Regions from separate parts of the Pseudarthrobacter sp. H2 genome, predicted to be linked through region 1. Evidence: riboswitches for the same ligand, from Rfam matches in the RefSeq annotation. Region 1 holds a riboswitch; each other region holds the start of a gene.

The links. A riboswitch is a leader RNA that binds a small molecule or an ion and turns the genes downstream of it on or off. The one in region 1 is predicted to bind glycine.
Region 2: it holds a riboswitch for glycine, as region 1 does, so the genes downstream of both, gcvP (aminomethyl-transferring glycine dehydrogenase) here and gcvP (aminomethyl-transferring glycine dehydrogenase) in region 1, are expected to answer to the same signal.
Region 3: it holds a riboswitch for glycine, as region 1 does, so the genes downstream of both, cycA (D-serine/D-alanine/glycine transporter) here and gcvP (aminomethyl-transferring glycine dehydrogenase) in region 1, are expected to answer to the same signal.

Annotation. Positions count from the first base shown of each region.
Region 1 covers NZ_CP189594.1:4,776,022-4,786,381, reverse strand. The annotation lists gene ACQCSZ_RS22225 (amidohydrolase) at 1-894, opposite strand, end outside; gene ACQCSZ_RS22220 (MFS transporter) at 891-2,372, opposite strand; gene ACQCSZ_RS22215 (ROK family protein) at 2,514-3,779, opposite strand; gene ACQCSZ_RS22210 (benzoate/H(+) symporter BenE family transporter) at 3,865-4,326, opposite strand; gene dcd (dCTP deaminase) at 4,954-5,529, opposite strand; gene ACQCSZ_RS22200 (SRPBCC family protein) at 5,659-6,105, opposite strand; tRNA gene ACQCSZ_RS22195 (tRNA-Gly) at 6,379-6,452, shown strand; gene ACQCSZ_RS22190 (hypothetical protein) at 6,565-6,714, shown strand; gene ACQCSZ_RS22185 (N(5)-(carboxyethyl)ornithine synthase) at 6,711-7,871, shown strand; glycine riboswitch at 7,991-8,088, shown strand; glycine riboswitch at 8,090-8,195, shown strand; gene gcvP (aminomethyl-transferring glycine dehydrogenase) at 8,246-10,360, shown strand, end outside.
Region 2 covers NZ_CP189594.1:3,424,757-3,435,116, forward strand. The annotation lists gene gcvT (glycine cleavage system aminomethyltransferase GcvT) at 1-542, opposite strand, end outside; gene gcvP (aminomethyl-transferring glycine dehydrogenase) at 639-3,506, opposite strand; glycine riboswitch at 3,695-3,793, opposite strand; gene ACQCSZ_RS15990 (TetR/AcrR family transcriptional regulator) at 4,279-4,818, opposite strand; gene ACQCSZ_RS15995 (MFS transporter) at 4,886-6,526, shown strand; gene ACQCSZ_RS16000 (SRPBCC family protein) at 6,554-7,027, opposite strand; gene ACQCSZ_RS16005 (ArsR/SmtB family transcription factor) at 7,048-7,401, opposite strand; gene ACQCSZ_RS16010 (Dps family protein) at 7,529-8,008, opposite strand; gene ACQCSZ_RS16015 (AMIN-like domain-containing (lipo)protein) at 8,227-8,772, opposite strand; gene ACQCSZ_RS16020 (DUF4193 domain-containing protein) at 8,977-9,279, opposite strand; gene ACQCSZ_RS16025 (MFS transporter) at 9,507-10,360, shown strand, end outside.
Region 3 covers NZ_CP189594.1:4,231,851-4,242,210, forward strand. The annotation lists gene ACQCSZ_RS19610 (DUF4190 domain-containing protein) at 1-320, opposite strand, end outside; gene pgm (phosphoglucomutase (alpha-D-glucose-1,6-bisphosphate-dependent)) at 452-2,125, shown strand; gene ACQCSZ_RS19620 (GGDEF domain-containing protein) at 2,163-3,329, opposite strand; gene ACQCSZ_RS19625 (DUF2382 domain-containing protein) at 4,148-5,560, shown strand; glycine riboswitch at 5,685-5,782, shown strand; gene cycA (D-serine/D-alanine/glycine transporter) at 5,938-7,416, shown strand; partial or broken gene ACQCSZ_RS19635 (IS5/IS1182 family transposase) at 7,511-7,805, opposite strand; gene ACQCSZ_RS19640 (hypothetical protein) at 8,002-8,145, shown strand; gene ACQCSZ_RS19645 (hypothetical protein) at 8,439-8,735, shown strand; gene ACQCSZ_RS19650 (LacI family DNA-binding transcriptional regulator) at 9,295-10,332, opposite strand.

The DNA.
Region 1 (10,360 bases):
TTCGATGTTGCCGATCCAGGGCGAACCGTCGGTCCAGACCTTGGCTCCCACCTGCCGGAACATCGGATCCTCATCAGCGCCGGCGCTGCGGGCCGGACCCGCCGGCGTCGACATCTCATAGGCGCGGATCCGCACGGGAGCGTCCGTGGAATCGAAGAAGCTCCGGACCGGGCCGTGCGAGCCGGGATGGAAGGCGAGGTCACCGGTTGCGGTGACACCCGCAACGGCCATGCGTGCCAGCTGGCTGGCCAAATACCGGTTGAAAGTCTTGTCGTTGACCTCCAGTTTCGGGCCCATCAGGATCATCGACGCCGGAAGTTCCTTGCCCTCGCCGGTGAGCGAACCGTCGTCGTACCGGCAATATTCGGAACCCGCGGGGTCCGGTGTGTCCGCTGTGATGCCCAGCCGGTCCATGGCGGCGTCATTCGCCCAGGAGGAGTGGGCCGAATAGTGCATCACGGACAACGGGACCGACGGCGAGAGTTCCGTCAGGAGCCGGCCGGACATCGGCGGCAGATCGGGCAGCAGGAGCGGGTCCCAGCCAAAGGCCACCACCCAGTCGCCGGGGCCGGCCTCTGCCACGGCGTCACGGATCTTCCGCAGCACGTCCTCTGCTGTTCCACAGACGACGGCGCGGATGTCGATGCAATCCGGTCCCAGGAAGTTCATCTCCGCTGTCGGGTGGCCGTGGGCCTCCACGAAGCCCGGCAGCACGGTTCGTCCGCCCAGATCGTGGATGTCGGTATCCGGCCCGGCGAAAGCGGAAATTTCCGCGGCTGTGCCGACCGCCAGGATACGGCCCTCGGCAACCGCGACCGCTTCCGCGAGCGAAAACCGGTCATCGACGGTGATGATGTTGGCGTTGAGAAGTACTGTGTCTGCGAGGCTGCTCATGACTGGGATTCCGTCACAGCGGTTTCGGAGCGGCGCGGGCGCAGGAGCCAGCAGACCAGGACGGCGGCGATCACAAAGATGCCGGCCTGGAAAGCCAGGCCCTGGCCGTATGCCTGGACGTCGAGGACCGGTCCGGTCATGAAAATGCCTGCGATCGGTCCGGCGATGGCGAACCCGAGTCCGAAGCCGAACTGCCCGACGGCTGGCTTGACGGCTCCCACGGCGCCCAGCTGGTCCTGCGGAGCGGAGCCAAGAATGACGGCTGCCTGCGGGTTCTGCATCCACATCACGGCAAAGCCCACAATGAACAGGCCCACTCCCGGCAGGAGGATGTTGCCGGGATGGTCCAGGAAAAGCTGAATGGCAAGGCCGAAGGCGCACAGCAGCAGGCCGGAGGTGAACATGGCACGGTTGGAGATGGCGAAACGCCTCTGGGCGATGCCGGCAACCGCCGCGCCAACAATCATGCCCACGTACATGACGGCCACAATCACTGAGACCGCACCGGGTGCCACACCGGCGGGAATTGCCAGGGCGGGGTACTGGCCCAGCAGTGAAGCATCGGCCCAGTTGAAGAGGACACCGGCGATGCAGGCGGCGGAGAAGGCGGGAATGCGGAACAGGTGCATGGGGAAGCCGGGATCCTTGGCGCGCAACTCCCACATGGCGAAAGCCGCGAGCAGAACGGCTGCCAGGCCGAGGCCCACGAGAACCTCGGGAGCACCCCAACCCATGCCGGAGGCGCGGCCGATCGAGTAGACCAGGGCCACGAGGCCAAAGCCCGCGAGCAGGACGCCCGGCAGATCAAACTTCCGGGGCCTGGCGGCCTTGGTTTCGGGAAGCAGGGCCGCGGCGATCAGTCCCGCCAGCAGGCAGATGAGTGCGGCGCTGACGTAGTTGAATCGCCAGCCGAAGACCGTCTGAATGGTGCCGGAGAGTGACGTCATCACCACGATCACGCTCGCGCCGACGCCGAAGAAGATACCGAAGGCCTTGGGAAGTTCGGCCTTGGGATAGATCGCGGGAATCATGGCCAGGCACATGGAGAAGGAGAGCGCTGTCCCCACTCCGGTCAGGGCGCGGCCAATGCCGAACATCCAGGCGGTGCCCGCCGTCGCGGTGATGAGCGAGGCCGCGGTCATCAGGAAGACGCCTGCCAGCAGCGTGCGCTTCCGGCCCTTGTTGTCGCCGATGATTCCGGCACCCAGGAGGCTTGCGGCAAGGACCACGGTGCCGAGGCTCTTGAGGAACGAGGCCAGTCCCGGATCCATCCCGAGCGCCTTGGCCGCGGCCGGCATGGCGACGGCATGGAGGGCAGGGTCCCCGCCTTGAAGGGAGCCGACGACCGCGATGCTGATCATCGCGGCCAGGACCTTCCTACGGTTGGACAACTGGCGGGTGCTCCATTTTGGTTCGGCAGGCTGTTCCGGCGTCTTTGCCGTGGGGGCCAGCTCTCGGGGGTGTGACGTAGCGACCACGCCAGGCTCCTTCTAATAAACGGGGGGTGGCGGGCCATGTCCGGATGATTGTGACGCGCATCTCACGCCTGGCCCTGCATCCATATTATTTCACGCCGTGGATTAAGTCACGAACTATTTTCAGCTCTTTGGCAGGGGCCCTCAGACGGCTTCGAGCCGTTCGGCCACCAGTGAGGGCTGTCCGATGACGCGGTTGCGCCCGGCAAGCAGCATGCCGCGGAGCATCCGGTGCGGAGCTTCCGGGGCAAACTCAACGGCGAGCCGGGTGAGCGAGGGCAGCCCCGCGATTCCGTCCAGGTACCTCCGCATCTCGGTCTCGAGCCCGCCCCGGAACTCGGCGAGGAAGCCGTCGACAATGAAGAGCTCAGGATTCACAACACCGGCCACGGCGTCGATCGTGATGCCAAGCCAGCGCCCGGCGTCGGCGACCGCTTCAACGGCAGCCCCGTCCCCGCCGTCCAGCATTCCGCGCAGCTCTGCCGTCATGTCCTCATAGCCGGCCGACATCCGGCCCAGCGTCGTCGCGTAGTCGGCTCCCGTCGCGCGGCTGTAGAGCGAGGCGAGGCCCAGATGCGTTTCGGCACAACCGCGCCGCCCACACCAGCACTGGAACCCGCCCGGATCAACAACGATGTGTCCGAACTCGCCGGCGAGCCCACCCGATCCGTGTTCCACCGTGGAGCGCGAGAAGAGCCCTCCGCTGACGGCGCTGCGTCCGCCGATGTAGGCCACGGATTTGTCGTCATTGAAGGCATCGCCGCTGATGCAGGAAAGCATGGAGTAGTTGGTCTCCCGGTCCACTCCCACGACGGCGGTGGACCCGGCCGCAGCCAGCATCTCCTCCACGTGGCGGCCCAGCGGGGCCGGCCCCCAACCGTTGAGGACCGAACGGACCACCGTGCCACGATCGCGGTCGGCAGCACCGGGCACGCCCAGTTCGACGGCGAGCACTTGGCGGGACTGCCGGGACGCCGTCTGGAGTAACTGGGTGATGGCCTGGTTCAGGAACGGGAGGTAGCCTTCGAGGCCGTCGTATTCGGGAACCGGAAATTCGTGGGTGGATTCCAGCTCCCCCACGAGGTTTCCGATGGCGGCCAGGATCCGGGTGCGGTCGCATTGGATGGCGAGCATCACCCAGGGGCGCGTGGCAAAGGAAATCGGGCGCACCGGCCGGCCCACCGCAGGCGGGTCGACGTCGCTCTCCTGCACGAGGCCGCGGTCCCGAAGTTCCTGGATCAGATTGGTCAAAGCGGAAACCCTCAGTCCGCAATGACGGGCAATCTCCGCACGCGTCAGGGTTCCATGTCTGGCGAGTGCGGACAACACCGAGGACAAATTGTGCTCACGAAGCCCTGCGACCGAGGCCCCCGACTGGCCCAGCGGCCCGGTCCCACCCACGCCCTTCATTCCCAGCCTCCCTGCCGCACCCTCCGCCGGCCCTGAACCGGCCTGCCATTCATCATAGAGGGCAGGGAAGCAGCAGGCGCCGGCATCAGGCCCTGGTCCGGCGCCGTCCGGCAAAATAGGCAACCGCGCCGGCAAGGCACCCCCAGAAGGGGGACACAATTCCCAGGGAGCAATGCCCGACGCCGTGACCGCAGGGGTGATCAGCGCAGCCGCGGAGCGCAGGTCCGCTGCCGTCCCCGGTGACTGTGTCCTGAATGGCCCCCTGCAGGGCGCCAAGAAGCGCAACGCCGGCGAGCACCGTCAGCATCGCCGCCGGGATGACGGCGAACAGCGCCACGACGGCGGTGCTGAACGCGCCGAAGAGGAGGTAGAAGATCCCGCAGGATATGCCGGCGACAAACCGCCGTCTGCTGTCCGCGTGGGATTCGGGCCCCGCGCAGATGCTCGCTGTAATGGCGGCAAGATTGACGGCGTGGCTGCCGAACGGCGCCGGCCAACGCTTCCGGAGCAAATTTCCGAGTCGCGGACCGTCCACCATGCCGTTCATCAACAGCGTCTGACGTGAACGCCATCCTGCTGCGCTACGGCATCCGCTACCCCAAAGACACGCCAGATGGACGAAGGAACACAGCCAGTGGCTGCACCGCCAACACTTTGACGAACAGACACTGCAGTTCACCTACGAGACCGATGTCGAGCAGGCCGAGCTGCTCGCCAGGCCTCTGGCACGCATCGACAAGCACGGCGCCGCCACGGCCGCGGCGTGCCGCTACACCCCGGTGATTGAGGCGTTGATGTGTCTGCGCGGCATCCAGATCACGACCGGGTCCGGGCTGGCCGTGGAGAGCGGGGACTGGACCCGCTTCACCGGCTCGCCCATCGGCTCCTACCTCGGGAAGTGGACGTGGCAGCACGCGGAGCTAACCCGAGAGCCAGCTATGAGCAGACGGTCTACACCGCCGACGCCCGATTTTAGACACCGGTACGCTCCAGCCGAACTCATCGTCATGCGGTAACGAACCCGCGCATATCAGCCTGGCAATGCAGTCGAGACAACACCCGCCAACACACCTCACCACGACCGGCCGGCACACGATGAGGGGCCCCCGGAACCAAAAGCCAGGAGCCGCTCATCCACGCCTATTGACAACCCGACCTACATATCAGCCTGTGGCTAGAGCTCCGTGCGGTGGAAGTTCAGGTGGCTGCGGCTTGCCGTCGGGCCGCGCTGGCCCTGGTAACGGTTGCCGTACTCACCGGAGCCGTAGGGAAACTCGGCCGCCGAGCTGAGACGGAAGAAGCACAACTGGCCGATCTTCATGCCCGGCCACAGCTTGATCGGCAGCGTGGCCATATTGGACAACTCGAGCGTGACGTGGCCTGAGAAGCCGGGGTCGATGAAACCCGCCGTCGAGTGTGTCAGCAGGCCCAGGCGGCCCAGCGAGGACTTACCCTCGAGCCGGGCGGCGATGTCATCGGGAAGGCTGACGGTCTCGTAGGTGGAGCCCAGGACGAACTCCCCCGGGTGCAGGATGAATGGCTCACCGGAGTCAACCTCGACCAGGCGGGTCAGCTCGGGCTGTTCCTCCGAGGGATCGATGTGGGCGTACTTGTGGTTGTCGAAGAGCCGGAAGAACTTGTCAATCCGCACATCCACCGACGACGGCTGGACCATGGCAGGGTCGAACGGCTCAAGGACAATCCGTTGGGAATCTATTTCGGCACGAATGTCGCGGTCAGAGATCAGCACACGATCAAAAATACCGCATCCGCCGCAGGCGGGACGCACGGGCGGGCCGCACGGGGCCGGTGGGACAGGTCCGGGGCTCCTACCCTGAGGCTGCGCCGGCACTTGGCCGCACGGCCGCCGCGGGGCCGCCTATTCCGCTTCAGGCATGTCTTCCAGCACGGCCTTGAGCTGGTCAAGCTGGCCGACTTCAGCCCTCATCCGCCGGCCGAAGACGTTCGTGAGCCGGTCCAGGAGCCCCTTGGGCTCGTATTCCAGGGCGAAGCGGACGCGCGTGTTGTGACCTTCGGTGCTCAGGTAGTAGCCGCCGTGCGGCCGTTCCGGGCCGACGATGACCCGGTACTGGATCTCGGCGCCCGGCCGCGCTTCGATGATCTCAAAATCTGCGGCGACGGGCCGCCCGCCGGGCCCGGTGCGGGTCTGCCGGTAGACGGCGCCCTTCGCGCCTTCGGTGCCCGATTCCAGCTCGACGCTCCTGATCCCCTCACGCCAACTCGGGAGATTCCGGCCGTCCAGCAGAAAGTTGTACACGCTCAGCGCGTCGCGCGCGATGACGACGTCGTACTCTGCGAATGCCACGGAAATCCTTGCTCGGCGATGGCTGGTGGGTGTAGCCCGTTCCCCCGAGACTGCAGCTAGCCATTTCAGGATAAACAGCAAGCCCGGCGCCGGCAGCCGCGCGGCGGGGTTTTACCGAAGAGTTATCCGAAGCGTTATGGGACCCAGCCGGGTCCGGCTGCGCTGACCCGGCTGCGCTCACCGGCCGCGCCGCGGCGGCGCGGCCGTGCCGCGGCAGGCAAAGTCCTCCGGCTGTTGTAAGCTAGGTTCCGCGGCGCTGGAAAGCGCGGCAACGCGGCTGTAGCTCAATGGTAGAGCGCTAGCTTCCCAAGCTCGATACGCGGGTTCGATTCCCGTCAGCCGCTCCAATCCACGCACCGCGCAGCACCCATGACTGCCCCGGCTGCCCCGGGGCGGGTTAGGCCGGTACCTGTATCGTTCGAAGTCAGGAACCTCTTCGGTTCCGCTACAGGAGCGATCATGGCTGACAAATCCCCCCGTCAAGCAGCATCCAAGAAATCCGGCAAGTCCCTCAAGGAAAAGCGGGCCGACAAGAGGACCGCGGCAGCGCCGCCCAGCTCCATGGACAAGGCCACCAGCACCAAGCCGGCCAGCCCCAAAAAGAAGTGACCGGTTCGACGGACCGCCTCACCCTGGGAGTCCTTGCCGGCTCGCGGAAACCTGACGAGCGGCGCCTCCCGATCCATCCCCTGCACCTGGAGCGCATCATCCCGGAACTCCGGCAGCAGCTGATCCTCGAAAAGGGCTACGGCGAGCGGTTCGGCGTGTCGGACGCCCACCTGGCACCGCTGGTGGGGCGCATCGTTCCGCGCGCGCAGCTCCTGGCGGAGGCCGACGTCGTCCTCCTGCCCAAGCCGCAGCCCGAGGACCTCGCCGAGCTCCGCGACGGGCAGGTCCTCTGGGGCTGGCCGCACTGTGTCCAGGACCGGGCCATCACCCAGCTGGCGATCGACAAGAAGCTCACGCTGATCGCCTTTGAGGCGATGAACCACTGGGCCAGCGACGGCGGCTTCGGCCTGCACGTTTTCCACAAGAACAACGAACTGGCCGGCTACTGCTCGGTGCTGCATTCCCTGGCCCTCAAGGGCTCCACCGGGGACTACGGCCGGAGGCTCAGCGCCGTCGTCATCGGTTTCGGCGCGACGGCGCGCGGGGCCGTCACGGCGCTCAACGCCCACGGCGTCCACGACGTCCAGGTCCTGACCAGCCGGGGTGTGGCCGCGGTGGCCTCGCCCATCCATTCGGTGCGGATTGCCCAGTTCGACCACGATGACAAGGCGCCGTTCCTCAGCGAGGTCATCACCGAACGCGGGCGGGTGCCGCTGGCGCCGTTCCTCGCCGAAAGCGACATCGTGGTCAACTGCACCCTGCAGGATCCCAACGCGCCGCTGACCTACCTGCGCGCCGAGGATCTGGGTGCTTTCCGGCCCGGCAGCCTGATCGTGGATGTTTCCTGCGATGAGGGCATGGGCTTCAGCTGGGCGAAAAACACCACCTTCGCCGAGCCGATGTTCCAGGTGGGCGACCACATCGACTACTACGCGGTGGACCACAGCCCCTCCTACCTCTGGGATTCCTCCAGCTGGGAGATCAGCGAGGCCCTGCTGCCGTTCCTGGAGACCGTGATCTCCGGCCCCGGGGCGTGGACGGACAATGAGACCATCCGCCGGGCGGTCGAAATCCGCGACGGCGTGATCCTGAACAAGGATGTGCTGCAGTTCCAGCGGCGCGGGCCGGAGTACCCGCACCCCCCGCTGGGCGCGTAGGGCCCCTGCCGCAGGCCGATTCGAGCGTAATGGTTCCGGCGATTTTGACGCGGCGGTTTGCGTGTGACCTGAACAGCGGATATATTGTGAGGCGTATCACTCACAAGTGATCGTGCTTATGATCTGCGGCGGGAGAGTCCTGCCGGTACGTTCAGCAGGCGCCGTAGGAGCAAATCCTCCCCAGGAATCTCTCAGGCCCACGTACCGCCGCGGCAAGGCAACTCTGGAAAGCAGTCCGGGAAACCGGGCTCACCGACGGTGCAAGCGGCGCCCTGCGAGAGCGGGCAATGCGGAAACTCTCAGGTCCAAGACAGAGCGGGGAGGAACCCGAATCAACGTGGCGCATCTGCACCACCTGAATTATGGAGTTCCTCATGACCGTCCAATCCGCGCCCACCGTCTTTGCAGACCGGCACATCGGCGCCCGCCGCCAGTCCGACATCGACACCATGCTGAAGTTCGTCGGCTACGACAGCGTCGACGGCCTTGTCGACACCGCCGTTCCGGACTCCATCCGGCAGGCAAGCCCACTGCTCCTGAAGGACGCCCTGAGCGAGGTCGAGGTTCTCGCCGAGCTGCGCCGCCTGGCTTCGAAGAACAAGACCGCGGTCCAGATGATCGGCCAGGGCTACTACGACACCGTGACGCCGCCGGTGATCCGCCGGAACATCCTCGAGGCCCCGGCCTGGTACACCGCCTACACGCCGTACCAGCCGGAAATCTCGCAGGGCCGGCTGGAGGCGCTGCTGAACTTCCAGACCATGGTCCAGGACCTGGTGGGCCTGCCGGTCGCCAACGCCTCCCTCCTGGACGAAGCGACGGCGGTGGCTGAGGCCGTGCTGATGATGCGCCGGGCGAACAAGAACAAGGCCGCCCACGACGGCAAGACCGTCCTGGACGCCGACTGCCTGCCGCAGACCATCGCCATCGTCAAGGGCCGCGCCGAGGCGCTCGGCTTCGAGGTCGAGGTCGCCGACCTGTCCAAGGGCCTGCCCGACGGCGTCATCAACGGCGTCGTCCTGCAGCAGCCCGGTGTTTCGGGCCGGGTGTTTGACCACGCTGACGTGATCGCGGCGGCGAAGGAACGCGGCGCGCTGGTGACGGTGGCCGCTGACCTGCTGGCCCTGACCCTGATCACCCCTCCGGGCGAGCAGGGCGCGGACATCGCCGTCGGCTCCACCCAGCGTTTCGGTGTCCCGCTGTTCTTCGGCGGCCCGCACGCGGCCTACATGGCCGTGCAGAAGGGCCTGGAGCGGTCCATGCCGGGCCGTCTGGTCGGTGTGTCCAAGGACGACGCCGGTGTTCCCGCGTACCGCCTGGCGCTGCAGACCCGCGAGCAGCACATCCGCCGCGAGAAGGCCACCTCCAACATCTGCACCGCGCAGGCGCTGCTGGCCATCGTGTCCTCGTTCTACGCCGTCTACCACGGCCCGGACGGCCTCAAGGCAATCGCCGAACAGGTCCACAACAACGCCCGCACCCTGGCCACCACCCTTCAGGCCGCCGGCCGCGAACTGGTCGCCGATACCTTCTTCGACACCGTCACGGTCCGGGTCCCGGGCAAGGCCGCCAAGGTCATCGCCGCCGCCCAGGCACGCGGCATCAACCTGCGCCACATCGACGGCGACACCATCGGCGTGTCCGCTGATGAAACCACGACGACGGAGGTCCTCTCAGCCATCGCCGTCGCCTTCGGTGCCGGTCCGGTTGTCGACGCGAAGGGCTTTGAACTGCCCGGATCGGTGCTCCGCACCTCCGATTACCTGCAGCACCCGGTGTTCAACACCCACCGCTCCGAGACCCAGCTGCTGCGCTATATCCGCAGGCTGAGTGACCGGGACCTGGCACTGGACCGCACCATGATCCCGCTGGGTTCGTGCACCATGAAGCTGAACGCCACCGCGGAGATGGAAGCCATCTCCTGGCCGGAATTCGCCTCCATCCACCCGTTCGCCCCGGACTCCCAGACCGAGGGCTGGCGCGAACTCATCACCGGGCTGGAAGCGGACCTCGCCGAAATCACCGGCTACGACCAGGTGTCGCTGCAGCCGAACGCCGGATCCCAGGGCGAGCTCGCCGGCCTGCTGGCCATCCGCGGCTACCACCGCTCCCGCGGTGACGACCAGCGCAACGTCTGCCTGATCCCGGCCTCGGCCCACGGGACCAACGCCGCCTCCGCGGTCCTCGCCGGTATGAAGGTCGTCGTCGTGGCCACCGCATCGGACGGCACGATCGACCATGCCGACCTGAACGCCAAGATCGAGGCCAACAAGGACGCCCTCTCGGCCATCATGATCACCTACCCCTCCACCCACGGCGTGTACGACGCCGACGTCACCGAAATCTGCGACGCGGTGCACGCCGCCGGCGGCCAGGTCTACGTGGACGGCGCCAACCTCAACGCCCTGGTCGGGCTGGCCCAGCCGGGCAAGTTCGGCGGCGACGTCTCGCACCTGAACCTGCACAAGACCTTCTGCATCCCGCACGGC
Region 2 (10,360 bases), 1.4 Mb from region 1:
CCGGTTACGAGGTCGTGCCGGGCGGCCGGAACCAGGCGCAGCAGGATCTCCTCCGCCTTGGGACCCTGCACGGCGATCAGTGAGGTCGTCGCGGAGGCGTCCTCGACCGCGACGTCGAAGCCCCCCTCTTTGCCGGAACCGGCCCGTTCGGCCAGGGCCGCGGCGACAACCTTGGCGTTCCCGGCGTTGGGCACCACGAGGAACGTGTCTGTTCCGTCCGCACCGGCGGGCCGCCGGTAGGTGATGAGGTCGTCGATGATGCCGCCGTCCTCGTTGCAGATCAGCGAGTACTTGGCCTTGCCGACCGGCATGGCGGAGATCTTGCCCACGAGGGCGTAGTCCAGGAACGCGGCGGCGTCCGGGCCGGTGACCCAGACCTCGCCCATGTGGGAGAGGTCGAAGAGGCCGGCGGATTTGCGGACGGCGTGGTGTTCGGCCAGCTCGGAGCTGTACTTGAGCGGCATCTGCCAGCCGCCGAAGTCCGTGAAAGAGGCACCGAGCTTCTGGTGCTCTGCGTACAGGGCAGTGAAATTCTCAGTCATTGTGAATTACCTTTCAAGCCGGTGAGGCAGTGATCGAGCCCCGGTGATCGAGCCTGTCGAGATCGGTTTCGACAAGCTCAACCACCGGATGCTGGTCTAGTCTTCAAACTCGGAAAGCGGCGGGCAGGAGCAGATCAGGTTGCGGTCGCCGGCGGCGCCGTCGATCCGGCCGACCGGCGGGAAGTACTTGTCCTGCTTGAGGTGGTGGACGGGGAATGCGGCCTGCTCGCGCGGGTACGCCCGTGCCCAGTCGGTGCTGATGACCGCGGCGGCCGTGTGCGGTGCGTTGCGCAGCGGGCTGTCCGCGACCGTGAAGTCGCCATTGGCCACCTGGTCGATTTCCTGCCGGATGGTGATCATCGCTTCAATGAACCGGTCGATCTCCGCGAGGTCCTCGGATTCGGTGGGCTCCACCATCAGCGTGCCGGCAACCGGGAACGCCAGCGTGGGGGCGTGGAAGCCGTAGTCGATGAGGCGCTTGGCGACGTCCTCGGCGGTGACGCCGGTCCTGGACGTGAGCTCGCGCAGGTCCAGGATGCACTCGTGCGCCACGAGGCCGCCCGCGCCGGTGTAGAGCACCGGGAAGAACTCATCCAGGCGCGCCGCGACGTAGTTGGCCGCGAGCAGCGCCGACTTGGTGGCCTCGGTCAGTCCCCGGCCGCCCATCAGCTTCACATAGGCCCAGGAGATCGGCAGCACGCCGGCCGAACCGTAGCGGGTGGCGGAGATCGGGGTGCCGCCGGCGCCGTTGGCCGGGTCGGCGGCGTTGCCGGGCATGAAGGGCGCCAGGTGCGCCTTCGCTGCGACTGGGCCGACGCCGGGGCCGCCGCCGCCGTGCGGGATGCAGAAGGTCTTGTGCAGGTTCAGGTGCGAGACGTCGCCGCCGAACAGGCCCGGCTGAGCCAGCCCGACGAGGGCGTTGAGGTTGGCGCCGTCCACGTAGACCTGGCCGCCGGCGGCGTGGACGGCGTCGCAGACCTCGCGGACGTCGGCGTCGTACACCCCGTGGGTGGACGGGTAGGTGATCATGATCGCGGCCAGCGCGTCCTTGTGCAGCTCGATCTTGGCGGTGAGGTCGGCGTGGTCGATCGTACCGTCGGAGGAAGTGGCGACCACGACGACCTTCATGCCGGCCAGCACGGCGGAGGCGGCGTTGGTGCCGTGCGCGGAGGCGGGGATCAGGCAGATGTTGCGCCCCGCCTCGCCGCGGGAGCGGTGGTAGCCGCGGATGGCCAGCAGGCCGGCCAGCTCGCCCTGGGAACCGGCGTTGGGCTGGATGGAGACCTGGTCGTAGCCGGTGATCTCGGTCAGCTGCGCCTCGAGGTCCTCGATCAGTTCACGCCAGCCGGCGGTCTGGGACTCGGGGGCGAAGGGGTGGATGGAGGCGAACTCCGGCCAGGACATGGCCTCCATCTCCGCGGTGGCGTTCAGCTTCATAGTGCACGAGCCCAGCGGGATCATGGTGCGGTCCAGCGCGAGGTCGCGGTCCGAGAGCCGGCGGATGTAGCGCAGCAGCTGGGTCTCGGAGCGGTGGGTGTTGAAGACCGGGTGCTGCAGGTAGTCCGAGGTCCGTTCGACGGCGGCGTCCAGGGCGAAGGCGGCGTCGGAGGCGCTGCCCGCCACGCCGGCGCCGAAGGCGGCCACGACGTCGGCGACGATGCCCGCCGTCGTCGCCTCATCGGTGGAGATGCCGACCGTGTCCGCGTCGATGGCACGCAGGTTGATGCCCTTGGCCTCGGCGGCGGCGATGATTCCGGCGGCCTTGCCCGGGACGGAGACGGTGACGGTGTCGAAGAAGGACGTGTGCAGCACGGAAAGGCCGGCGGCCTTCAGCGACGCGGCGATCGTCCTGGCATGGCCGTGCGTGGTTTCGGCGATTGCCTTGAGGCCGTCCGGGCCGTGATAGACGGCGTAGAAGGAGGACACGATGGCCAGCAGCGCCTGCGCGGTGCAGATGTTGGAGGTGGCCTTCTCGCGGCGGATGTGCTGCTCGCGGGTCTGCAGCGCCAGGCGGTACGCGGGAACGCCGGCGTCGTCCTTGGACACGCCGACCAGCCGGCCCGGCATGGACCGCTCGAGGCCCTTCTGCACAGCCATGTAGGCGGCGTGCGGGCCGCCGAAGAACAGCGGGACGCCGAAGCGCTGGGTGGAGCCGACGGCGATGTCCGCGCCCTGCTCGCCAGGAGGGGTGATGAGCGTCAGGGCCAGCAGGTCGGCGGCGACGGTGACGAGGGCGCCGCGTTCCTTGGCCTCGGCGATGACGGCGGAGTGGTCGAACACCCGGCCCGAAACGCCGGGCTGCTGGAGCACGACGCCGTTGATGACGCCGTCGGGCAGGCCCTTGGACAGGTCGGCGACCTCGACCTCGAAGCCGAGCGCCTCGGCGCGGCCCTTGACGATGGCGATGGTCTGCGGCAGGCAGTCGGCGTCCAGCACGGTCTTGCCGTCGTGGGCGGCCTTGTTCTTGTTCGCCCGGCGCATCATCAGCACGGCCTCGGCGACGGCGGTGGCCTCGTCCAGCAGGGAGGCGTTGGCGACCGGCAGGCCCACGAGGTCCTGGACCATGGTCTGGAAGTTCAGCAGCGCCTCGAGCCGGCCCTGCGAGATTTCCGGCTGGTACGGCGTGTAGGCGGTGTACCAGGCGGGGGCCTCGAGGATGTTCCGGCGGATCACCGGCGGGGTCAGGGTGTCGTAGTAGCCCTGGCCGATCATCTGGACAGCGGTCTTGTTCTTCGCGGCGATCCTGCGCAGTTCGGCGAGGACTTCGACCTCGCTGAGGGCTTCGGAGAGCTCCAGCGGGGAGTCCTGCCTGATGTCTTTCGGGACGGCGGTGTCCACGAGCGCATCGACGGTGTCGTAGCCGACAGCCTTCAGCATGGCGTCGACGTCGGACTGGCGGCGGGCGCCGATATGCCGGTCAACGAAGGACGTGGAGGCTGGGGTAACAGTCACAAGGAACTCCATAAATAAGGCGGCGCAGGGTGCGCCACATTGGTTCGGGTTCCTCCCCGCTCTGTATTGGACCTGAGAGTTTCCGCTTTGCCCGCTGTCGCAGGCGCCGCTTGCACCGTCGGTGAGCACAGCATGTCAGGGCCAATTGTCCGGGACGGACCCGGAGCCGGGCTGGACAGCCTGCTACTTTCCAGAGTTGCCTTGCCGCGGCGGTACATGGGCCTGAGAGATTCCTGGGGAGGGTTTGCTCCTACGGCGCCTGCTTGTACCTACTAGCAGAACTCTCCCGCCGCAGATCAAAGGCATATTCAATTGCGGTGACAACAGTCACTGGCCCCCATTGTCCTCCGTCCGGCCCGCGTCTGCAAACTCCTACGAGGGACAGCCGCAGGCTCAGCCGCGCAGCCGTTCGACGGCGGCCGGCAGGCTTTCGACGTCGGCCGGCAGGCTTTCGACGTCGGCCGGCAGATCGGCACCGCCAGGCGGTCCGCGGCCGCGAAGTCGCCGGTCAGCACGCGGGCTCGCCGGAAGGTTGCTGCGATCTGGCACGCTTCCGGCGACTTCGGCAGTCGGGGACTATATCGACAGCCGCAAACCGCTCAGCCGCGCAGCCGTTCGACGGCGGCCAGCAGGCTTTCGACGTCGGCCGGCAGAACGGCACCGCCAGGCGGTCCGCGGCCGCGAAGTCGCCGGTCAGCACGCGGGCTCGCCGGAAGGTTGCTGCGATCTGGCACGCTTCCGGCGACTTCGGCAGCCGGGGACTATATCGACAGCCGCAAACCGCTCAGCCGCGCAGCCGTTCGACGGCGGCCAGCAGGCTTTCGACGTCGCCGCCCACCTCGGGGAGCGGGCCGCCGGGGCCGCGGGCCAGCATGGCGTTGAAGTACAGCCCGTCCCCCATGTACAGGACGGCCTTGGCCATCCCGGGGCCGATGTCGGCGGCCAAAAGTTCGAGCCAGCGGGCCTGGCCGGCCGCGAAGCGGTGCAGGGTCTCCTCATGCGCGACTTCGGCCAGCCGGGTGGCGGCCACGAAGACCCGGTCCATCGGGGTGTCCGCCCAGACCGAGGACTTGATGAAGTAGGCTGCGGCACCTTCCGGAGCGGCCGCCATGGCCTTGACGTCCTCGGCAAGGAGCCGGTCCAGCCGTTCGAGCAGCACGGAGATCATGGCTTCCTTGTTCGGGAAGTGGTACAGCAGCCCGCCCTTGGAGACCCCCGCCAGCCTGGCGACGGCATCCAGCGTCGCTGCCCGCTCGCCCTCATCGATCAGGAGGGATTCGAAGGCATCAAGGACGGCTTCGCGGGCTACGGGTTTTCTGGCCATGGTTCCTATCATGCCCGGCACCGGCACCATTTCTTAACTATACCGTCCAGACGGTATAGTTATCTTCATGAGCAACACATCTTTCAGCCCGCTCACCGGCAGCACCGCCACGCCGACTGTCCCGGCCCCGCGCGCACCGTGGCGCGACTGGCTGGCCCTGGCCGTGCTGATGTTCCCGGTACTGCTCGTGGCGGTGGACAACACCGCGCTGACCTTCGCGCTGCCGTCCATCGCCCGCAGCCTCGACGCCACCGGCGTCCAGCTGCTCTGGATTGTCGACGCCTACCCCCTGGTCCTGGCGGGACTGCTCGTGGCGATGGGCAGCCTGGGCGACAGGATCGGCCGCCGCAAGCTGCTCCTGATCGGCAGCGCCGGTTTCGCCGCGGTCTCGGCGGCGACCGCCTTCGCACCGAGCGCCGAATGGCTGATCGCCGGCCGCGTCGGACTGGGATTCTTCGGCGCGATGCTGATGCCGTCCACGCTCTCCCTGATCCGCAACATCTTCCCGCAGCCCAACAGGCGCCGGCTGGCCGTGGCCATCTGGGCTGCAGGCTTCTCCGGCGGCGCCGCGCTCGGCCCGATCTTCGGCGGCTGGCTCGTGGAGCACTTCTGGTGGGGTGCAATCCTGCTGGTGGCGGTGCCGATCATCCTGCCGCTGCTGGTGCTCGGCCCGGTCCTGGTCCCGGAATCGCGCGACCCCCAGCCGGGCCGGGTGGACGTTCCCAGCATCATCCTGTCCCTGCTGGTGATGGTTCCCGTGGTCTACGGCATCAAGGCCCTCGCCACCCACGGCCTGGCACCGGAACCCGTTGCCGCGATGGGCTTCGGCCTGCTCATGGGCTACGTCTTCATCCGCCGGCAGCGGGCCCTGCTGCACGGGACTCGGGAACAAGGAGGTCGGGCCCCGAACGGCAAGGAGCAGTCCGCCGCGGCGTCACCGCTGCTGGACGTCAGCCTCTTCGGCAACAGGGTCTTCAGCACGGCGATTACCGCCAACGTCCTGGCGTTGTTTTCCTTCAACGGCTTCATTTTGTTCCTGGCCCAGCACCTGCAACTGCTGGAGGGCCAGTCCCCCTCCGAGTCCGGCGTCGCCATGATCCCGGCGCTGATCGCCACCGTCGCGGCGGGCCTGCTCGTCGTGCCGCTCGTGCGGAAGGTCCGTCCCGGCTTCGTCGTGGCCGGCGGACTCCTGCTGAGCGCGGCGGGCTACTTCCTGGTGGCCTTCGGTGACCACAGCCACGGCCCGGGGATCCTGCTGGCCGCCCTGCTGGTCCTCTGCCTCGGCGTCGGCGCGGCCGAAACGATCTCCAACGACCTGATCCTGGGCGCGGCCCCGGCGGAGAAATCCGGCGCTGCCGCGGCGATCTCCGAGACCGGCTACGAGGTGGGGTCCCTGCTGGGCACGGCGATTCTGGGGTCCATCCTGACCGCCTCCTACCAGCGCAACCTCCACCTGCCCGCGGGACTGGGCGAACCGGCGGCCGGCCAATCAACCGGTACGGCCACCGCGCAGGCAGGCGAGACGCTCGCCGGTGCCGTCGAGCTGGCGCAGTCCCTGCCGGCGCCGCTGGCGGAGGCGGTGACGGCGGCCGCCCGTGCCGCCTTCGAATCAGGCGTCCACGTCACGGCCGCCATCGCGCTGGTGCTGATGGCCGGAGCGTCCGTCCTCGCCGCCGCCGCCCTCCGCAAGGTGCCCACCGCACGCTGACGGAGCGGACGACGGCGGCCAGCCGGCTCAGCTTCCCTCGACGAAGGCCTTGAGCGCGTCCAGCAGGCCGTTGGTGCCTTCCTTGCGGCCTGCCACCTGGGCCGCATCGCTTTCGACGCTGCCGGTGAAGAAGGCGCCCTGCTCGGTCAGGGTCAGCCGGGTGCCGTCGCCGTCGGGCTCCAGCTCCAGGGTGCTGAGCGAAACGGACATGCGCACCCCATCCAGGAGCATCTCGTAGGTGTAGACGATCCGTTCGTTCTCCACGATGTCGTGGTAGACCGCGTGCATCGTGGAGACGAAGCCGCCGGCGGGGCCGCCGACGTCCGTCTCGCGGCCGCCCTCCCTGAAGTCCAGGTTCGACTCCCCCTGGTTCCATTCGGGCGGCCCGGCGAACCACTTTTTCTTGCTCGCATGGTCCGAGAACGCGCGGAAAACGCTCGACGGCGAGGCGTTCAGCTGGCGCTCCAGGCTGAAACTGGCGTGCGTGATGGGGGTGCTCATGGCGGACTCCTGGTATCTGTTCAGTGGGGTGGCTGGGTATCCAGAAAGCTCTCAAGCCGGTCGAGTCGGCGCTCCCCCGGCGTCCGGCGCTGGCCCAGCCAGTTCTCTGCGCGCCGGACCGCGGCAGGGTTGACGCTGCAGCTGCGCACCCGGCCGATCTTTTCGCTGCGGATCAGGCCGCTGGCTTCCAGGACCTGAAGATGCTGCACAATCCCGGGCAGGCTCATCCCGAACGGCTCCGCCAACTGGGAGACCGTGGCCGGCCCCTCGCAGAGCCTGACGAGCATGGCGCGGCGGGTGGGGTCGGCGAGCGCATGGAAGACGCCGTCGAGCTCCTGATCCCCTGCTTGCGGTTGCGCTGGATTGTTAAGCACATACTTAAGTATTCGCTGTCCGCGGCGGAAGTCAAGGGCATCGTCGCGGGTTAAAGAGAGGCGTCCGGCGCCGGGAGGAACCCGGCGTCGGACGCTCTGGAAAGCTTGCGGTAAAGGGCGAGCGGTGCTACTTGCTGTTGGCGGTGGTGACGCTGGCCGTGGGCTTCATGGTCTCGGCGTTTACCAGCCAGGCGAACTGCTCCAGCCTGGCGATGATGGCGTGCAGCAGGTCCGCCGACGTGGGGTCCTCTTCGTCCACCTCGTCGTGGACCTTGCGCATCGTGCCGACTGCCGCCTCAAGGGCGGCGACGATCCGTTCGATCGCATCCTTGGTATTGATCAGGCCAGCCGGGAATTCGGCCAGGGACGTGGACTTGGAGACCGTCGAGCTGCGGCCGTCCGGCAGTGCGTGGAGGGCGCGCATGCGCTCCGCCGTCTCGTCCGCGAAGACACGTGCCGCATCGATGATCTCGTCCAACTGCAGGTGAAGGTCCCGGAAGTTGGTTCCCACAATGTTCCAGTGCGCCTGCTTGCCCTGGATGTGAAGCTCAATCAGGTCCGCGAGGACTGCCTGCAGGTTGGCCGTGAGAGTAGGTGATGCTTTCATGAATCCTCCTGGGTGGGTCCGATACCGTTTCGCCCGCTGCCGCTGGGGCCGGTACTCCAGACGCTACTCCGGCGGGATCCGGCCGGCGACGATCCCGGCCGGAATTTCTCAGTCAGCTTACTAAGCGGCCTGGGCGCGGGCCTGCCTTCGGCGCGGCCCGGCGTCGTTGTTACCGGAAGTGCTTGCTTCCAGCAAGTGCCTGCTACCAGAAGTGCTTGTTACCAGAAGTGCGCGACGTCGACCACGAGGCGTGATCCTGCGTCGGGGCCGGCCAGGGTGAACACCCGGAACGGCAGCCGTGCCCGGACCCCGAGCCCCAGGCCGGAGTAGCCTTCGAAACTGCCTGCCCACGCCACCTGCCGGAAGGTCTGGTAGCCGGTTACATTGCTCAGTTCGTTCTTGTCCGCCGGGTTGTAGGTGGCCTTGCCGCTGTCGTCGTAGGCGGGCGCGTTGACAGTGACACGGAGGAACGCCTGGCCCCGCAACGGGATCGGTGCCCCGGAGCCTTCCTGCCCCACTTCCTTGACATAGCCGACGGTGTAGCCGGCCACTGCTCCGTTGAGGTCAATGACCAGCCGGTCGAAGCAGTAGTGCTGCCCGGTCCTGACGTTGACCACCTTCGCCTGGCTCATGGCGGGATCCGCCTTGACGAGCGATCCCCAGACCAGCCCGCAGTAGGAGTCCGCGACGGCGGGGCCGGGAGCCAGCAGGCCCAGACCGGCGGCCATCAGAAGGGCGACAAGCCACACCTGGATCTTTTTCAACTCGGCTACCCCCTCAAAGGATCAGACAGTTCAAGCGTACGAGCGCCCGTGCCTGCTGGCGAGAGCTTCACCGGCTTCGGCGCCCAACCGTTAATCTGGGCCGCGCCGGGTCACAAAACGGCGAAGCGCCGGCACCCGTGCGGGTCCGGCGCGTCGCGATGCCTGCTGCTGCACGCTGTGGAGTTGATGGCGTGCCGGCGGGTCCTAGCCTTCGCAGTCGCGGCAGTAATTCAGGCCGTTCTTTTCACGGGCCACCTGTGACCGGTGGCGGACCAGGAAGCAGGAGGAACAGGTGAATTCATCAAACTGTTGGGGAACGACGACGACGGTCAGTTCTTCGCCGGACAGATCCGCGCCGGGAAGGTCGATTCCCTCGGCGGTGTCGTTCTCCTCGACGTCGATGACAGCAGTCTGCGCGCCGCCGCCACGGGAAGCCTGCAGGGCCTCCAGCGATTCAGCCGGGGATTCTTCTTCTGTCTTGCGTGGGGCGTCGTAATCGGTAGCCATGGCGGGGTTCACTTTCGTTGCTGCGCAGCGCCATTTCAGGCGTATCAGTGAAGCAGTTTAGGTCATTATGCACGCAGTTGGGGGATATGGGACAAAACTGCACCGCGCGCGGGCCGGGCGCCGGGACCCGCGGCACCGCCCAGCACCCGTCCGGTCCCCGCCGCGGGGATAATTGAAGCCGCGCGCCGGCCACCAGGCCAGCTGCGCAGCCGGGGGAAGGATAACGAATGGGCGAGGACAGCCAGCCACAGACAAGGCTCTGGACACGGAACTTTGTCCTCGCGATCGTGACCAACCTTTTCATCTCGATGGTGTTTTACCTGCTCATGACATCGATGGCGCTCTACGCCGTGGAGCGTTTCCAGGCCTCGGACAGCGCCGCCGGGTTCGCCTCGAGCGCCTTCATCGTGGGTTCCATGGTGGCCCGCCTCTTCGCCGGGCGGCTGCTGGACACCCTCGGCCGGCGCCGCGTACTCCTGGCCAGCCTCGCCGTGTTCGTCGTGGCATCGCTGCTGTACCTGCCGGCGAACACGCTGGGCCTGCTGCTGGCATTGCGCTTCGTCCACGGACTGGCATTCGGTGCCGGGAACACAGCGATCGCAGCTGCGGTCCAGACCCTGATCCCGCCCGCGCGGCGGAGCGAGGGCACCGGGTACTTCGGCCTGTCCGCCACGCTCGCCACGGCCCTGGGACCGTCCCTGGCCATCCAGCTCTCCTCGAACGGAGAGTACGAGGGCATCTTCTACTTCTGCGCCGCCTCCTCCGTGATCTCGCTCATCATTGCGTTCACGCTGCGCCTGCCCGAGCGGGTCCGCAGCCCCGGGAAGCACTCCGGGCACCACGAACCCAGCCGCCGGTCACGTCTCTCCGCCCTGCTGGATCCCGATGCCCTGCCCATCGCAAGTGTCATTTTCGTCGTCGGCCTCGCCTACTCGGGCATCCTCGCCTTTCTCGTGTCCTATGCCAAGGCCCGGGGAATGTCCGACTCAGCGGGGATCTTCTTCCTGCTCTATGCCGCAGCGGTGCTGGCCTCGAGGTTGTTCGTCGGACGGATCCAGGACCGCCGGGGCGACAACAGCGT
Region 3 (10,360 bases), 540 kb from region 1:
TGCTGGCCGTGCTGCTCGCCGGGGCCGCCATACGGCGGCTGGCCCGGGGGGCCGTACGGGACACCGTATGCGGTGCCGTAGGGGCTGGCGGGCTGGCCGTAGCCGGCCGCCGGCTGTTCGTACTGTTCGTGCTGCCGGCCGTAGTCCGGCTCCTGGAACTGCGGCGCTGCCTGCGGAGCCTGTGCGGGCGGAGCCTGCGCGGCCGGAACCCCTGATCCCTGCAGCGGAAGATCCGACGGCGGCCGGTGGCCGCCCGGCGCCTGGTCCCCTGCTGCGTTGTCGTCGCCGGAATTACTGCCGGAATGCGGCTGATCGGTCATCGAAATCCCCTTGGAGTCGGTGGGTCAAGACTACCGCCGCCGGGCCCCGGCGGGCAGGAAATTCTCCGTCACAGGAACCGCATTCAGGCCAAATCGTGCTGCGGTTCGCCGTCGTCTGGCATGCTGGTGCCATGGCTAGCCGCGCGGGCACTGTTGCCCAACCCCAAGATCTTGTTGACCTCACTGCGCTCCTGGATGCGTATTACGACGTTTCGCCGGACCTCGGCGACCCCGGGCAACGGGTGGCGTTCGGCACCTCGGGGCACCGGGGCACGAGCCTGAAGGCGTCCTTCAACGAACCGCACATCCTCGCGATCACCCAGGCGATCGTGGAATACCGTGCGGGCCAGGGCATCACCGGCCCCCTGTACCTTGCCAAGGACACCCATGCGCTGAGCGAACCGGCCCAGAACTCGGCCCTGGAGGTGCTCGCGGCCAACGGCGTGCACGTGCTGATCGACGCCCGCCACGGCTACACCCCCACCCCGGCCCTGAGCCACGCCATCCTCACGCACAACAACAACTCTCCGGCCGGGGCACCGCAGGCCGACGGCATTGTGGTCACCCCCAGCCACAACCCGCCCGGCGACGGCGGCTTCAAGTACAACCCCCCGCACGGCGGACCCGCGGACTCGGACGCGACCGGCTGGATCGCCAACCGCGCCAATGAGCTCCTCGAGAACGGGCTGCGCGGCGTCAAGCGGATCCCCATCGCCGACGCCCTCAGCGCCGGCACCACCGGCAAGTTCGACTTCCTCAGCAGCTATGTGGACGACCTCCCCTCGGTGCTGGACCTCAACGCCATCCGCGAGGCCGGCGTCCGGATCGGCGCGGACCCCATGGGCGGCGCCTCCGTGGACTACTGGGGCGAAATCGGCGAACGCCACCACCTGGACCTGACCGTCGTGAACCCCACCGTGGACCCGCAGTGGGCCTTCATGACCCTGGACTGGGACGAGAAGATCCGGATGGACTGCTCTTCACCCTCGGCGATGGCGTCGCTGATCAACCGGATGTCCGACGCCGGTTCCGGCAAGACGGCGTTCGACATCGCGACCGGCAACGACGCCGACGCGGACCGCCACGGCATTGTGACGCCTTTTGTTGATGGACAGGGCGGGCTGATGAACCCTAACCACTACCTGGCCGTCGCGATCGATTACCTCTACCGCCACCGGACCGGCTGGAATCCGCAGTCAGTGATCGGCAAGACCCTGGTGTCCTCCTCGATCATCGACCGCGTGGCCGAAAGCCTGGGCCGCAAGCTCGTGGAGGTCCCGGTCGGCTTCAAGTGGTTCGTTCCCGGGCTCCTTTCCGGCGAAGGGGCCTTCGGCGGCGAGGAATCCGCGGGCGCTTCGTTCAACAGGAAGGACGGCAGCGTCTGGACCACGGACAAGGACGGCATCCTGCTGGCGCTGCTGGCGTCCGAGATCACCGCGGTGACCGGCAAGTCGCCGTCGCAGCTTTACAAGGGCCTCACCGACCAGTTCGGCGACCCGGTCTACGCCCGGATCGATGCCGCGGCCACGCGGGAGCAGAAGGCGGCGCTCGGCAAGCTCTCGGCGTCGGACGTCACCGCCACGGAACTGGCAGGCGAGACCATCACGGCCAAGCTGACCGAAGCACCCGGCAACGGCGCGGCCATCGGCGGGCTGAAGGTGGTCACCGAGAACGCCTGGTTCGCGGCCCGGCCCTCCGGTACCGAAGACGTCTACAAGATCTACGCCGAGTCCTTCAAGGGCGCGGAGCACCTCAAGCAGGTCCAGGCCGAGGCCAAGGCGCTGGTGGACGGGGTCATTTCCTGACGCCGCGGGCTGACGCCACCCCGCGGGCGGACCCCGTTCAGGCTGTTTTGTCCTCGAGGAGACTCGTGGCCAGCACCGCGCGGTTCCGCCCGAGGGTTTTCGCCCGGTAGAGGGCCGCGTCCGCGGACGTCGCCAGCGCCGCAAGGTCCGCGCGGCCGGCAGCCGTCGAGGCGATGCCGTAGCTAACGGTGGGCAGGCGCGGAATCACCTCTGGCCGGCGGGAATGGAGCCGGCGGCTGATGTCGGCAGCGATTTCGCTGGCGCGCTCGGGCCTCACACCCGGCAGGAGCAGGATGAATTCCTCCCCGCCGTAGCGGCCCACGAGGTCGGTGGAGCGCACCGTGGCCGTGCAGGCGTCCGCGAAGGCCTGCAGTGCGGTGTCTCCCGCGGAGTGCCCGAACTCGTCATTGATGGTCTTGAAATGGTCCAGGTCGGCCAGGATGAGCGATGTGGGCGTCCTGGCCAGGTTGAGCCGGCGCAGTTCGACCGCGGCGAGGTCCATGAAGGCCGTGCGGTTGAGCAGCCCGGTCAGGCCGTCCAAGGTGGCGCGGGAGCGGAGGTCCTGCGTCTGCTGCTCGTAGCTCAGCTCGGCCATGGTGAAGGACGCGACCACCAGGATCACGGCCGAAAAGACAGTGGTGGTCACCGATCCGAAGACGGAGCCGAACACCGGACCCGCGGGCCCGTCGGTGACGAAGGCGATGAACCGGCCGAAATAGTACACGGCAAGGATCCCCGAGCCGACGGCGAGCGTGCGGTGCGCGTGCGAAAAGTCGCGGTCCAGCACGAACAGCTCCCTGCAGCCCAGTCCGATCAGCGTGCCCATGAAGACGAGGTACGCGGGCCCGCCCGCCCAGATGTTGGTGGCCGGGTGGTCCAGCACGGACGCCACGGCGGTGATCGCGGGAGCGACGGCGAGGACCCAGCTGCGCGGAGCGGCGGTCCGCAGCGAACGGGCGCCGGCCCAGATGCTGGCCGCTCCCGACACAAGCAGCACGTTGCCCGAGGGGTTGGCCCACACCTGGTGGACCGTGCCGTCCAGCAGATACGCGGCGTTGCCCGCCAGGAAAAGCAGCAGGGCCACGCACCACCAGCCACTGTATGCGGAACGCGTCCGCCGGTAGGTGACGAAGTAGAAGAGCAGCAGAAGTGTCAGGTCGACCACAGCCAACGCCACACGAAGCGTCGATGTGTCCAGCAGCATGTCGTGACCCCCGGTCCACAATCAATGGCCCGATTCCAATCGACCCAGCATCGCAATTGACCTCAGTATGGCACCCCGGCCACCAACCATGGCGCCGGTTCACGATGTCACCTATCCGCATCTGGACCGCCTGCAGGGCGATGATGAGTGCATCGCGGTCATTCATAAGGGGGCTTCCTAATAAAGCGGCGTTCGTGATATAACACGAAAAACGGCGCGGGAAGACCTCCCCGCGCGGGACCGGTCCCAGCCTCCTGATCGAATGGCAGCGCATACTTTGGATATTCTCCACCGGATCCAAGCCGGACTGGCGGTAATGAAAACGTTCATTCTCCAGTTCCTGGTCGCCTTCGCCGTCCGGCCGCCGCTCACGAAGTTGAAGCGCAGAACCCCGGCCCAGCCGGTGCATCAAGAGGGTCTCGACCCTCCGGTGAAGCTCGGCAGCACCAACAAAGCACCCGGCCAGTCCTCACCGGTTGCGGGTGCCAGCATTTCCAAAATCTTCTACGACATGCTCGTCCCGTCATTGCTGCGGTTCGTCTTCGGACGACATCCGGTGAGCGCGCCGCCGGCTGCGATCATCGCGTCCCAGCACGGCACCGTCATGGCGAACATCAGCCCCGTGACGGCCTCGTCTGTGAAGAGCCTGATACTGGGCTCTTTCGGCGGCCCGTCTCCCTCCAGGCAGTTCGCAGCGCCGCGGACGCCTCCAAGGCACCGGTCAGCATCAAAGCGTCCTGCCCGGTACCGGTCAGGTGGTCCATCAAGGGCACCCGATCGGACGCACTATTCCAACCTATGAGATCCAAGGAGACGTCATGCTCACCGCCGAACAAATCGATCGCCTGCTCAGCCAAGGCGCAAATGTCCTTTCGGAGGACGGAGAAAAGATCGGCTCCATCGGCCAGGTCTTCGTGGACAACGATGACGGACAGCCCAGCTGGATGACCGTCAGGACGGGTTTGTTCGGAATGTCCGAATCCTTCGTGCCCCTTCAAGGTGCTCGGACAGAGGGCAATGACATTGTCGTCACGTACAGCAAAAACCAGGTCAAGGACGCGCCCCGGATCGACGCCGATCGGCCCCTGGAGCCTGCCGAGGAAGGCCGGCTCTACCAGCACTACCAGCTCGACAGCGGACGCACCTACACCGAAGCGGCTACAGATAACGCAGCTTCCACCGCCGCCCCCGGCACGGACAGATACGACGCACCCGACGCCACCCGCACCACCGGACAACGCGACGCCACCGCGCCCACCACGGACGACGCCATGACCCCCACTGGACAACGCGACACCACCGAAACCGACCGCAACGACGCACCCGACGCCACTGGCACGGACCGCACCGGCGCACGGGACGCCACGGGCGCCACCGGATACGACACCACAGCGCCCATCGGACAACGCGACGCCACCGGATACGACGCCCCCGCGCCCACCACGGACGACGCCATGACCCCCACCGGACAACGCGACACCACCGAAACCGACCGCAACGACGCACCCGACGCCACCGGCACGGACCGCACCGGCGCACGGGACGCCACGGGCGCCACCGGATACGACACCACAGCGCCCATCGGACAACGCGACGCCACCGGATACGACACCACCCGCACCACCGGACAACGCGACACCGCCGGAACCGACCGCAACGACGCACCCGACGCCACCCGCACCACCGGACAACGCGACACCACCGAAACCGACCGCAACGACGCTCCCGACGCCACCGGCACGGACCGCACCGGCGCACGGGACGCCACGGGCGCCACCGGATACGACACCACAGCGCCCATCGGACAACGCGACGCCACCGCGCCCACCGGACAACGCGACGCCACAGCGCCCACTACGGACGACGCCATGACCCAGCCCCAGACGCGCCCGGACATCGGTGCCGAACAGCCGGCCCCCGGCCGGCCACGCCTGCGTAAATACGTCACCACGGAAAACGTCACCAGGACGGTGCCAGTGCAGCGCGAAGAAGTCCGAATCGAGCGAGAACCGATCACGGAGGAAAACCGCAGCGAGGCGATGAACGGTCCGGACAAAGACGACGAGCGCGAGGTCATCCTCCACGAGGAACGACTCATAGTTACCAAGGAGACCGTCCCGGTCGAACGGGTCCGCATCGGCACCGAAACGGTCACCGATGAGGTCACAGTCAATGAGGAAGTCCGCAAAGAACACATCGACACCGAAGGACCCGAAGAGAGCCGCGGCTAACACGAGCTCCGAATACAGTTCTGGCCCGCTGAGTGCGCGAACGGTATTGGCGGCTGGCTGGTTGCCTGGAGCCGTTCTCCACGCTAGTGTTGTGACTCGCATCACTCAAAACTGAAAAAGCCTATGATCCGCGGCGGGAGAGTCCTGCCGGTACATTCAGCAGGCGCCGTAGGAGCAAATCCTCCCCAGGAATCTCTCAGGCCCATGTACCGCCGCGGCGAGGCAACTCTGGAAAGCAGCCCGGGCAACCGGGCTCACCGACGGTGCAAGCGGCACCTGCGACAGCAGGACGCGGAAACTCTCAGGTCCAATTACAGAGCGGGGAGGAACCCGAATCATCGTGGCACCTTGGCGCCACTTGAACAATGGAGTTCCTCATGACGATTCATCCTCCCCCTTCCATGATTGTTGAAACCCCCCATCTTGAGCGGCAGCTCAGTAACCGGCATATCCAGCTGATCGCCATTGGCGGCGCGATCGGCACCGGCCTGTTCATGGGCTCCGGCAAGACCATCTCGGCCGCCGGCCCGTCCGTCATCTTCGTGTACATGATCATCGGCTTCATGCTGTTCTTCGTCATGCGGGCCATGGGCGAACTCCTGCTGTCCAACCTGCACTACAAGTCCTTCAGCGACTTCGCCGCGGACCTCCTGGGCCCGTGGGCCGGGTTCTTCACCGGCTGGACCTACTGGTTCTGCTGGGTGATCACCGGCATCGCGGACGTCATCGCCATCGCCGGCTACTCCCAGGAACTCTGGCCGGGGCTGCCGCTGTGGATCCCGGGCCTGGTCACCATTGGCATCCTCCTGCTCCTGAACCTCGCCACGGTGAGGGCGTTCGGTGAGACCGAGTTCTGGTTCGCCCTCATCAAGATCATCGCCATCGCCGCACTGATCATTGTGGGCCTGTTCATGATCTTCAGCGGTTTCCAGTCCGACGCCGGCCCGGCCACCTTCTCGAACCTGTGGAGCCACGGCGGTTTCTTCCCCAACGAATTCATGGGTTTTGTTGCCGGCTTCCAGATCGCCGTGTTCGCCTTTGTAGGCATCGAACTGGTGGGCACCACCGCCGCCGAGGCCAAGGACCCGGAGAAGAACCTGCCCAAGGCCATCAACTCCATCCCCATCCGCGTGCTGCTCTTCTACGTCGGCGCCCTCATCATCCTGATGTCCGTCACCCCCTGGACCCAGTTCCAGGCCGGCCACAGCCCGTTCATCGCCATGTTCTCCCTCGCCGGCCTCGGCGCCGCGGCCACCATCGTGAACCTGGTGGTCCTGTCCTCGGCCATGTCCTCGGCCAACTCCGGCATCTACTCCACCTCCCGCATGGTCTACGGCCTGGCCCAGGAGGGCGACGCCCCCGGCGTGTTCAGCCGCCTCTCCCGCCGCAAGGTCCCGCAGAACGCCCTGTTCCTCTCCTGCGTCCTGCTGCTCTCCGGCGTCATCCTGATGTACGCGGGCTCGGACATCGGCAAGGCCTTCGACATGGTCACCACCGTGTCCGCCGTCTGCTTCGTCTTCGTCTGGTCCATGATCCTGGCCAGCTACCTGAAGTTCCGTTCCCGCCGCCCGCACCTGCACGAGGCCTCCAAGTACAAAATGCCCGGCGGCATCCCCATGGTCTGGGTGGTCTTCGCGTTCTTCGCCTTCGTCCTCTGGGCGCTGACCACGCAGCCGGACACCCTCGTGGCGCTCCTGGTCACCCCGGTCTGGTTCATCGTGCTCGGCGCCGCCTGGCTCGTCCTGCGCAAACGCCCGTCCCACCTGGCCCGCTACGCGACGTTCCAGGACGAGCTCCAGTCGGACAAAAATGCTGCCACGGAGCTCCTCAGCAAAGGTGCGTCGGTCGGACAATGAGGACCGAACCCGACCGCATCCAACTGAACGGCATTTGATCGCCCGGAGGCGGTGAGGACGGCGTTTCACCCGGGCCGAATATTCCTTGTCGCCCCCTGGCTGGCGCGTCGTTCCAGGCGATGTCCGGTTTGCCGGCCCGGGTGTAGTCGTACTCGATGGGGTGGGCCGCGATCAGGTCCTTGCCGCCGGGAACATCGCGGCCGAAGCGGCGCACGGCGGCGATCAGCTGCGTGACGGTGTCCTGCCGTGCGACCCGCGTCATCCAGGACCGTCGAGTCAAGTGCCCTGCGGTTGCGGCCCTTGAGCACCCCGGTGGTGGTCACGACTTCGGTGACCGCGTCCATGATCCGGTGCTGGTTCACACTTGCCGCCAGGCGCTTGCGCCAGTAGGCGCCCAGCCGTCCACAGGACGGTTTAGCCCCGGTGGAGCGGGCACGTACGATCCGCAGGAATCTCAATGATGTTGTCAACGGATGTTGGCGTGCCTTCCGGGTGCCCCCGGCAGGTTCATGGCCGGGGCACCCGTTCGCCATCAACACCTGAGCGCTGGCGAACAACGCCTGGGACCCGTATCCCTAAATTTTTTTGAACCTCTTGCTCTCCATGCTGGCCGGGCTCCAAGGCGCTATCCTGCTTATCGCCGCCAAGCGCAAGGACGCGGTCGCCGCGGCGATAGCGCAGCACGACTACGACACCAACGTGAAGCAAAAGAAGAGATCGAGCTTTTGATGGACCTCAACAACCAGCAACTGGAAATCCTGCACGAGCCAAGAAGGCTGGCGACCGCGGAAGGCCTTGACCTGGACCGCGGAAGGCCTTGACCTGGACCGCGGGCCGGGCGCCTGACACGCCTTAGCCTCCCAGTATCCGCGCACTTCACCGGGGACGGGGCACAACGCAGAGGTCGGTGGATCTCACCGCCGGTGTCTGGCACTGGATCAGCATCGGGGCCGACTGGCTATCACAGCCTCGCCATAGGGAATCGGTGCCCTGTTCCCATGTGGGGAGCCCATGATCAGGGTATGAGCGCATGGAGAAGAAAAATAGTTCCCGGGCTGGCAGCCGTCGCGGCGTTTCTCCTGGTCGCAGCCGGCGTGGCCGGAATCGATGAAATGGCCAACGCCAAAATACCGGGTCTGGCCACCGGAACCGTCCAGACAACGACCATGAACACCGAGCCGGGGCTTGAGCATGTCCTTCTGGCTGGCCTGAACCAGGGCACACTTCCCGGTGGTTTCCCGAATGATGAACCCCGGGAAGAGAAGTACGACGAAAACTATCTTGAAACACTCCACTTCCAGCCACGTCCCCCGGCCTGAGAACACCGGACCACCAGGAGGCCATCGATACCGGAACGAAGAACGTCATGAGCCACTTCAAGAGCTACTGGTACTACAGCACCGCGCTGGCCATCACTTGGGCTATGGTCCTGACGCTGGTTCTCAGTCTCGGATGGGTTTCAACCACGATCGCGAGCTAAATCTATCCCCCTCCTGCGCGCTGGGCCCCTCCCAGGAATCCTGGCTAGGAATCCTCAGCTGCAGCGCTCCCGGAACGCTCCGTCACTGCTCGAAATCGCGGTCGCTCATCGGGCTGCTGAAGCCTGGCCAGTTGTGGCCAGGGCCGTTTGACGTTCCTGACCCACGCGGGAATGAGGCCCACTGCTGGTCCCCGATCAGACTGCGATACCAGGGCAAAGTGGGCTCGTGTCTGATTGACATTCTCAGAAGTCCACGCTTCGCCCCCGCCGAGACGATTTGTAGACCGGTTCCGGGTGGTCAGCACGTTGTGGACACTGAGTCCGTCGATGCCGATCGCGCGCGCTGATGGAGTTAGGGAGGGCCCGCCCGGATACCTGCGTAAACGCCGGAACAGTGATCAGTTTCCAGCTGGAGGAGCAGCAGTGGAGCCTCGCACTTGCAGTGTTGCGGGGACGAGGTGGATCCTCTGGAGCTGCACAGGGGCTTCCATCCGCTCAATGAGGTATTTCGCGGATTGCACGCCAATGGCGAAGTTTCCGTTGTCGACGGATGTCAAAGACAGGTGCCGGATGCGGGAGAGGTACGTGTTGTCGTAGCCGACGACGGAAAGATCGGCCGGAACACTCAGCCCCTGATCCGCGGCTGCCGAAAGAGTGCCGATCGCAGCAATGTCGTTGAAGGCGAAGACCGCTGTAGGCCTGCGTTCCTGTGTCAGGAGTCGGCGGGTGGCCGCGTACCCGCTCTCCTCGCTCATCCCGCCTGTCTCTGCGAATTCGTCCGGATCAAGCCCGGCATCCTGCATCGCCTCGCGGAATCCGGCGAGGCGAAGCTCGCCGATCCGGCCTGGCCCGCTCAGATGCGCGATGTGCCGGTGGCCCAAGTCGATGAGGTGCTGTGTTGCCGCGCGGGCACCGGCTTCATCGTCGTTGACTACGACGTCGACGCCGGGAAGGTTCGGGTCGCGGGTTCCGGCGAGAATTACCGGGATGGTTTCGGCAGCGGTCTGGATGGCATCGGATTCGGTTGTCGTACCGACCACCACGAGCCCGTCGATGCCCTGCCGGAGCATCGCGTCCACCGAGTCCCTGCCGATGCGCCGGTCCGTGTAGCTGTCAACCAGGACCGGCGACAGTCCCGCAGCATGCAGGGTGGCGGCCAGGCCCTCGAGCAGGTCCACGAACCAGGGATTGCGCAAATCGTTCAGGAGAACGCCGACGGTGTCGCTCTTAGTGCGCGAGAGTCCCCGGGCGTGGGCATTGGGCCGGTACCCGAGATCGGCGATTGCCTCGAGGACCACCCGCCGGCGTGTGTCGCTGACGTGCGGCGCGTCCCGAAGGACGAGCGAAACCAAGGATTTGGACACCTGCGCGCGTTCGGCGACGTCGCGGATCGTCGGCTGCCGCAGTGACCGTGCGTCATTGTCCGTTTCAGGCATTCGTTCTCCTCATGTCGAATCCAGTCTA